Regions from separate parts of the Caballeronia sp. M1242 genome, predicted to be linked through region 1. Evidence: riboswitches for the same ligand, from Rfam matches in the RefSeq annotation. Region 1 holds a riboswitch; the other holds the start of a gene.
The links. A riboswitch is a leader RNA that binds a small molecule or an ion and turns the genes downstream of it on or off. The one in region 1 is predicted to bind cobalamin.
Positions count from the first base shown of each region.

Region 2: another riboswitch for cobalamin. It lies ahead of JYK05_RS02920 (TonB-dependent receptor domain-containing protein); the one in region 1 lies ahead of cobW (cobalamin biosynthesis protein CobW).

Region 1 covers NZ_CP071130.1:615,124-618,927, reverse strand. Annotated here, with positions in the region: gene cobN (cobaltochelatase subunit CobN) at 1-329, opposite strand, end outside; gene cobW (cobalamin biosynthesis protein CobW) at 334-1,413, opposite strand; cobalamin riboswitch at 1,539-1,790, opposite strand; cobalamin riboswitch at 1,846-2,094, shown strand; gene JYK05_RS16310 (cobalamin biosynthesis protein) at 2,110-2,538, shown strand; gene cobO (cob(I)yrinic acid a,c-diamide adenosyltransferase) at 2,547-3,149, shown strand; gene JYK05_RS16300 (cobyrinate a,c-diamide synthase) at 3,154-3,804, shown strand, end outside.
Region 2 covers NZ_CP071129.1:635,227-639,030, forward strand. Annotated here, with positions in the region: gene JYK05_RS02910 (cell division protein ZapA) at 61-375, opposite strand; gene JYK05_RS02915 (ATPase) at 372-761, opposite strand; cobalamin riboswitch at 1,000-1,295, shown strand; gene JYK05_RS02920 (TonB-dependent receptor domain-containing protein) at 1,380-3,251, shown strand; gene JYK05_RS02925 (iron ABC transporter permease) at 3,287-3,804, shown strand, end outside.

The DNA.
Region 1 (3,804 bases):
TGCTTCTCGCGCTCGGCGAGCGCCACGATTCGCTCGATGCCATAAGGCCAGTATGATTCACCGCCGAGATGATCGACGATGACGACGCGCGCATGACGCAATACATCGTCGATATAGAAGTCGACCGATGCGGGCTGGCGCAGAAACGATTGATTCGCGAGCCGCACTTCGGGAAAGCCCGGCTCCAGACGCGGAAACACGCTTGCAAGTAGCGCGAGCGTGGTATCCGCCGAACTCAGCACGACGATCGGTGCGCGCGTCTGCTCGATACGCATGACGCCTGCCGCGTCATCGACAAAACCTCCGGGCGTCGTGCGTAACAGATGCATCGCGTCAGGCCTGCGCGAGCGCGTTCGCCAGCGCCGCGTTCAACGCTATTTGCAGCGTTTGACGATCGAGGTCTTCTCCGATCAGCACGAAGCGGCTCGCGGCTTCGCCTTCGTTCCAGCGCCGGTCGAAATAGCTGTCGAAGCGCCGGCCCACGCCTTGCACCACGAGACGCATGCCCGCGCCCGGCAGCGCGGCGAACCCTTTCACGCGATAGATCGTGTGACTCTCCACGAGCGCCTGCAACGCCGCAATGGCCTGTTCGCGCGATTCCACTTGTCCTTCGACGACGACCGAATCGAATTCGTCATGGTGATGGTCCACGTGGCCTTCGTCGTCGGCAGAACCGTGATGATCGTGGCGAAGATGAATGCTGTCCTCGGACGCCGATTGCAGACCGAGCAGCGCATGCAGATCGAGCTTGCCCATTTGCGCGGGCACGACCTTCACTTGCGGCGGAATCTCGGGCCGCACGAGCGCTTCCACGCGGCGCAGTGCGTCGGCGTCCATGAGGTCGGTCTTGTTGACGATCACGAGATCAGCCGAGGACAGTTGATCTTCGAATAGCTCGTGCAGCGGCGATTCGTGATCGAGGTTCGGGTCGGCCTTGCGTTGCGCATCGACCGCTGCGGGGTTCACGGCGAACTGTCCGCTTGCGGCGGCAGGACCATCGACCACCGTGATGACGGCATCGACCGTGAACGCATTTTTGATGGACGGCCAGTTGAATGCCTGCACGAGCGGCTTCGGCAACGCGAGGCCCGACGTCTCGATCAACACATGATCGATGCGCTCGCGGCGTTCCAGCAACTGCTCCATCACCGGATAAAACTCTTCCTGCACCGTGCAACACAGGCACCCGTTAGCGAGTTCATAGAGATTGCGCTCCGAGGACCCGGCTTCGTCGTCGCAACCGATGCCGCAACCCTTCAGGATTTCCCCGTCTATGCCGAGCTCGCCGAATTCGTTCACGATGACAGCGAGGCGCAAGCCCTGCGCATTCGACATGATGTGGCGCATCAAGGTGGTCTTGCCGCTGCCGAGAAAGCCGGTCACGACCGTGACGGGTATCTTGCGGGTTTGCATCGTCGCTCCGTGGCTCGTGTATGCGTGCGTCGTGCGTGCGTCGCGCGAGGAAGGTATCGCCGGCGAGATCTGCGGGAAAAAGCGCACGACTGATGGATCATGGGACATGCCGCATCCCCGCGGCGTGGGCCCTGCGAAAGTCTGGCCGGTATCCGGGCTTGGGACCTCGTTGCGCAGCCTTCCTGCCGTGTACCGACAGTGGCTTCGTGCGCAACGCGCGATATCGTACTCGCCGATACCGCCGGTCGCTTACCGTTGCGGGGGCAGCGCAGGTTGGCGCGCGTCCGATCGCATGATGGAGCGATGCGCTTCCTGCTTCCCGTTTAACTGCGCGCGAAAGAAGCTCGCACGCGGGCACCAGAACTGCGTGAAGTCTAGGCTCCTCACGAAGGAGCGTCAAGGAAAGCGCCGCCGAAAAGCGGGGGCATGTGGTATCGTTGGCGCGCGACTGGTGCTCGCGCGTTCACACGAAACGCGCAGTTAAACGGGAAACAGGAAGCGGCGTCTTCACGATCATGCAAGCGCTCGCCAACCTGTGCTGTCCCCGCAACGGTACGCGACCGGCGGTATCGGCTTGCACGATATCGCGCATGGCGCACACGGCCACTGCCCGTTCACGGTGGGAAGGCTGCGCGATGACGGCCGCAAGCCCGGATACCGGCCAGCGCAGGGGACGAAGCGCATCTCGCCATCGTGATGCCTTCGCCGAACGCCGCCATCCGCGAGGGACGCATGCGCGGCGCACGCATTCCGTCCATTCGTTCGATGATGCTTCCTTGCGTGAGCCCGCGCCATCTCGCCGTCGGCATCGGCTGCAAACGCGGCGTAAGCGCCGATGCGATTGAAGCGGCCGTGCTTCGTGCGCTTCAAGCAGCGGAACTCACCTTCGCGCACATCGCGGTGGTCGCGAGCATCGACATCAAACACGACGAAGCCGGCTTGCGTGTCTTCTGCGAGCGTCATGCCCTGCCATTGCGCCTTTATCGCGCGGACGAGCTCGCGCTCATGCCCGCCGAGGGCGTGTGCGAGCCTAGCGCGCTGCTCGCAAGCGATGGCGGAGAGCTTGTGGCGCCGAAGATGATCGACGGTCACGTGACCGTCGCCATAGCAACGAAGAAAGCCTGAAAGAGCCCATGAAAACCGATACGGAATCGCATCTGCGCATGACGCAGCGTCGCAAGGAAGGCCACGAAAAGAAGCAGGCCGCCGCCGATCACGAGAAGGGTCTCCTGATCGTCAACACAGGCAATGGCAAGGGCAAGACCACGGCCGCTTTCGGCATGGCCGTGCGCGTGCTCGGGCACGGCATGAAGCTCGGCGTCGTTCAGTTCATCAAAGGCGCGCTGCATACGTCTGAGCGCGATTTTCTGAGCGCGGTCGCCAATTGCGATTTCGTGACGATGGGCGACGGCTATACATGGAACACGCAAAACCGCGAGGCCGACATGGCGACCGCGCGCAAAGGCTGGAACGAAGCGCGGCGCATGATCGAGAGCGGCGAATATCAGATGGTCGTGCTCGACGAGCTCAACACTGTGCTCAAGTACGAGTACTTGCCGCTCGACGAAGTGCTCGATGTTTTGAAGGCGCGCCCCGCGATGCTGCATGTCGTCGTGACGGGGCGTCATGCGCCGGATGCGCTCGTCGAACTGGCGGACCTCGTCACGGAAATGCGGCTCGTGAAGCATCCGTATCGCGAGCAGGGCGTCAAGGCGCAACGTGGCGTCGAGTACTGACCTCATGCCCTCCTGCCCCGCACTCTTCATCGGCGCGAGCGCGTCGCACCAAGGCAAGACCACGGTGACGGCCGCGCTTGCGCGGCATCATGCGCGGCGTGGCCTGCGCGTGCGCGTATTCAAGACCGGTCCCGATTTTCTCGATCCGATGATTCTCGAACGCGCATGCGGATCGCCCGTCTATTCGCTGCATCTGTCGATGGTCGGTCTCGACGCATGCCGCGCGTTGCTCGCACAGGCCGCGCGCGAGGCCGATCTCATCTTGATCGAAGGCGTCATGGGTCTCTTCGACGGCACGCCGAGCAGCGCCGATCTCGCGGCCGCATTCAACGTGCCGGTGCTTGCGGTGATCGGCGCGCATGGCATGGCGCAGACGTTCGGCGCGGTGGCGTTCGGACTGGCGCGTTATCGCGCGGACGTGCCGTTCCATGGCGTGCTCGCCAATCGCGTTGCATCGGCGCGGCATGCGCAGATGTTGGCCGAAGCCATCCCCGATGGACTGCGCTATTGCGGGCATCTTTCGAATGCAGAGGACATCGCGCTGCCCGAGCGTCACCTGGGCTTGACGCAGGCGCAAGAAGTCGCGGGACTGGATGCGCGTCTCGATCGCGCCGCCGATGCCATTGCCGCTACCACGCTTGCCGATCTACCGCCG
Region 2 (3,804 bases), on a different replicon from region 1:
TTTTTTTGATGGATACCGCAACGCTGATTAGATCAGCGCATGACCGTCAGTGCGCTTCGCTCAGTGCGCTTCATATTGCGCAATGACCGCGCCGAGCTGCTCGTTCATCGAATGCATGGTGCGGCGGATTTCCTCGGCGGGGAACGCTTCGCCGTGACGCACGCTTTCCTGCAGCTTGAGCAGTTCGGACGCCAGCGAAAGCGCGGCCATCACCGCGATGCGGTCCGTGCCGCGCACGCTGCTTGCGTTGCGTACCTTGTTCATTTCGGCATCGACGCGGGCCACGGCTTCGCGCAGCGCGGCCTCGGTCTCCGGCGAGCACGCGAGGCGATACTGCTGGCCGAGAATGGATACTTCGATCTGCGTGGTCGTCATGCCTTCTCTCCTTGATGGTGCTCGCCGTGCACTTCTTCCGCGTGCGCATGTTCGTGCTGCGCTTCGCGCGACGCGCTGGATTCGGCGTTCAGAAGATCGAGCTGATTGTCGCTTTCGGCATGATGCGCTTTGCCGCGCGGCAGCTTTTCGAGGATCGCGTTGAGGCGCACTTGCGCGTCGTCGATCTTCGCGGACAGCGAATCGCGTTCGCCTTGCAGCGTGTCGCGCTCGTGGCGAACCTGCGCGAGTTCGGCCTGAACGCCGGCGTAATCGGCGCGCAGCTGTTCGATTTGTGCTTCGAGCGCGAGACGCGCCTGATTGTGGCGCTCGCTGATCTTGATCAGCCGGCCGATGTTTCCTGACAGTGATTCGAGTTCGTTGAGCATGTGCTGCGTCCTCTAAAGACCTGGCATTTTAGCGCGGTTCAACGGTGCTTCCGATAATTGTCTCGTTTCGAGACGTAACAACACGCGATCTTGCGCGCATCGCCGCGTATTCATGTGCGGAATGGCCGCGCGTGACGCACTCGGATGCGCGGATGGCGACGCTTGCTCGTTGCTCGCTCGTCGCTCAAGCCTCGCGATGACGGGCGCGCGCCTTCTTGACGGCCCCCATGCGCGCTCCTACACTTGCCGCACTTTTGGTGCTCGCGCCGCCTTTCTTGCGGCGCAGTCAAACGGGAAACAGGAAGCGCTGTCTCGCCTCGCGCGGCTCGCCAACCTGTGCTGCCCCCGCAACGGTAAGCGACCGCAACGCAAGTTGCAAGTCGTCCCTCGCGCGTTTCTTCGTGTTGCTCCGTGGTCGTTTGCCATCGGACTCGCGACTGCAAGAAACGTGTCGGCGCCACTGCGCTTCGAAGCGCGGGAAGGCGGGACGATGCGTCGCCAGCCCGGATACCGGCCAATCGTCCAGCGCGCCGATGCTTTGCAAGTCGGCGCGTGCGTCGCGCACAGACTTCGCGGGGAGCGGGGCACGCGCCAGTCTCCAACGGAAACGCTTCACCCATGCTCTTGCCTTCGTCGGGCCTCATTCGTCGCGCGGCGCGCGTCGTGATGTGCGCCGCCGCGAGTGCGCCGCTTGTCCAGGTCGCGCACGCCGATTCCGATTCTCCGTCGCAGACACTCGCGCCCGTCGTCGTCACGGCGACGCGCGGCGCGCAACCGCTCGCCGATTCCATCCCGCAGGCGACGCTCTTCGACGCGCAGGACATCGCCGACAGCAATGCAAACGATGTGCTCGGGCTCATCGCGCTTGCGCCCGGCGTGCAGATCACGCGCAACGGCGGGCCGGGCGCGACCTCGGGCGTGTTCATACGCGGCGCGTCGTCGACGCAGTCGCTCGTGCTGATCGACGGCGTGCGCGTTGAATCGGTGTCGCTCGGCGCGGCGCAGTTGTCGCAACTGATGCTCGATCAGACCGGCCGCGTCGAAGTGGTCAACGGCAACGTGTCGGCGCTATATGGATCGAACGCGATCGGCGGCGTCGTGCAGATTTTCACGAAGGAGGGCGAAGCACATCCGCCGCGCTTTCACTTCGAAGCCGAATACGGCAGCTATCACACGCAGCGGCAGTCGGCGGGCGTCGACGGCGCGCTCGATGCCGAGGGCCGCACCACGTTCAGCGTGAACGTCTCGCGCGAGAAGACCGACGGTTTCTCGGCGATCGATCCCGCGCTCGCGCCCGCCGCGAATCCGAACGCGAACGGTTATCTGAACGAAAGCGTCGCCGCGACGCTGCGCCACAAGTTCAGCGACAAGTGGGACGCAGGCGTGCGCTTTCTGCAATCGAACGGCGTGAACAGCTTCGACGATCCGTACGGCGTGCCGACCGATCTCAATGAATCGCATGATCGCGTGCGCTCGGCGTCGGTATTCGCGAACGGCAAGCTCACCGACAACTGGACGACGCACTTCACCGTCGCGCAGGGGCAAGACCGCGCGAACATCGAACACAACGGCGTCTATACGAGCCGCTTCGACTCGGAGAATCATCAGTATCTGTGGCAAAACGACTTCCGCCTCACCGAGGCGCACAAGCTGATGTTCGGCTACGAGCATCTCGACCAGTCGCTCGATTCGGACCAGTTCAGCGCGCCCGACCGGCATGTGAACTCGGTCTTCGCGGGCTATGTCGGCCGCTTCGGTCCGAGCGAAGTGCAGGCCAACGTGCGCCGCGACCAGTATTCCGACTTCGGCGGCGCGAACAGCTACTATCTGGGCTACACGTACAACTTCGATTCGCACTGGCGCGCGAGCGCGAGCTACGCGGCGGCGTTTCGCGCGCCGAGCTTCGACGATCTCTACTATCCGTTCAGCGGCAATCCGTCGATACAGCCGGAGCGCAGCCATTCGGCCGAGGCCGCGTTGCAGTACGCATCGGACCAGATCGGCGTGGTGCGCGTGACGGCGTTCGAGACGCGCTATTCGAATCTGATCGACTACGTGGGCGACAGCAGCGGCTTCTATACCGCGCAGAACGTCGGGCGCGCGAAGGTGCAGGGCGTCGAGGGATCGTGGGCGGGACACGTGGGCGCAACCGACGTGCGCGCGAGCGTGACGTTCCAGAACCCCGTCGACGAGACGAATCACGAAGACCTCACGCGTCGCGCAAGGCGCTTTGCGTCGCTGTCGGCGCATCGGTCGATCGGGCGCTGGCGCGTGGGCGGCGAGTGGATCGTGAGCGGCGCGCGCAGCGATTACGATTCCACGCTCGCGGGCTACGGCGTCGTCAATCTTTCGGCGCAATACGACATCACGAAGTCGTGGTACGTAAATGCGCGCATCGATAACCTGTTCGACCGCAACTATGAACTGGCTTACTCGTACAACACGCCGCGTCGCGGCGCTTACGTCACGATCGGCTGGCATCCGTCGTGAGCCACGCCGCTGACGCGCGCCGCCCGATGAAGGCGATGCACGCAACGCGCGCCGCCGCGATCTGGCTCGCGCTCGCGGCGGCGGCCCTTGGCGTGCTAGCGGCGTCGCTCGCGCTCGGAAGCGTCGCGCTGCCGCCATCACGCGCCATCGCCGCGCTGCTGCATGCGCATGCGGCCACGCCCGATATCGCCGATGAAATCGTGCTGAACCTGCGATTGCCGCGCGCGCTCGCGGGCTTCGCGTCGGGCGCGCTGCTCGCGCTCGCCGGGGCGCTGCTGCAAGTGCTGCTGCGCAATCCGCTCGCTGAACCCTACGTGCTTGGCGTCTCCGGCGGCGCGGCGGCGTTCGCACTTCCGGCGATGCTCGCGTCGATGCCGTGGTGGGGCGTGGATCTCGCCGCGTGCGCGGGCGCGCTCGCATCCATCGTTCTGGTGCTCGGACTCGCGCGCACGCACGTGTGGCACGGCGAACAGGACGCATCGCCACGGCTCTTGCTCACGGGCGTCGTGGTCGCGGCGGGCTGGGGCGCGCTCATCACGCTGATACTCAGCGT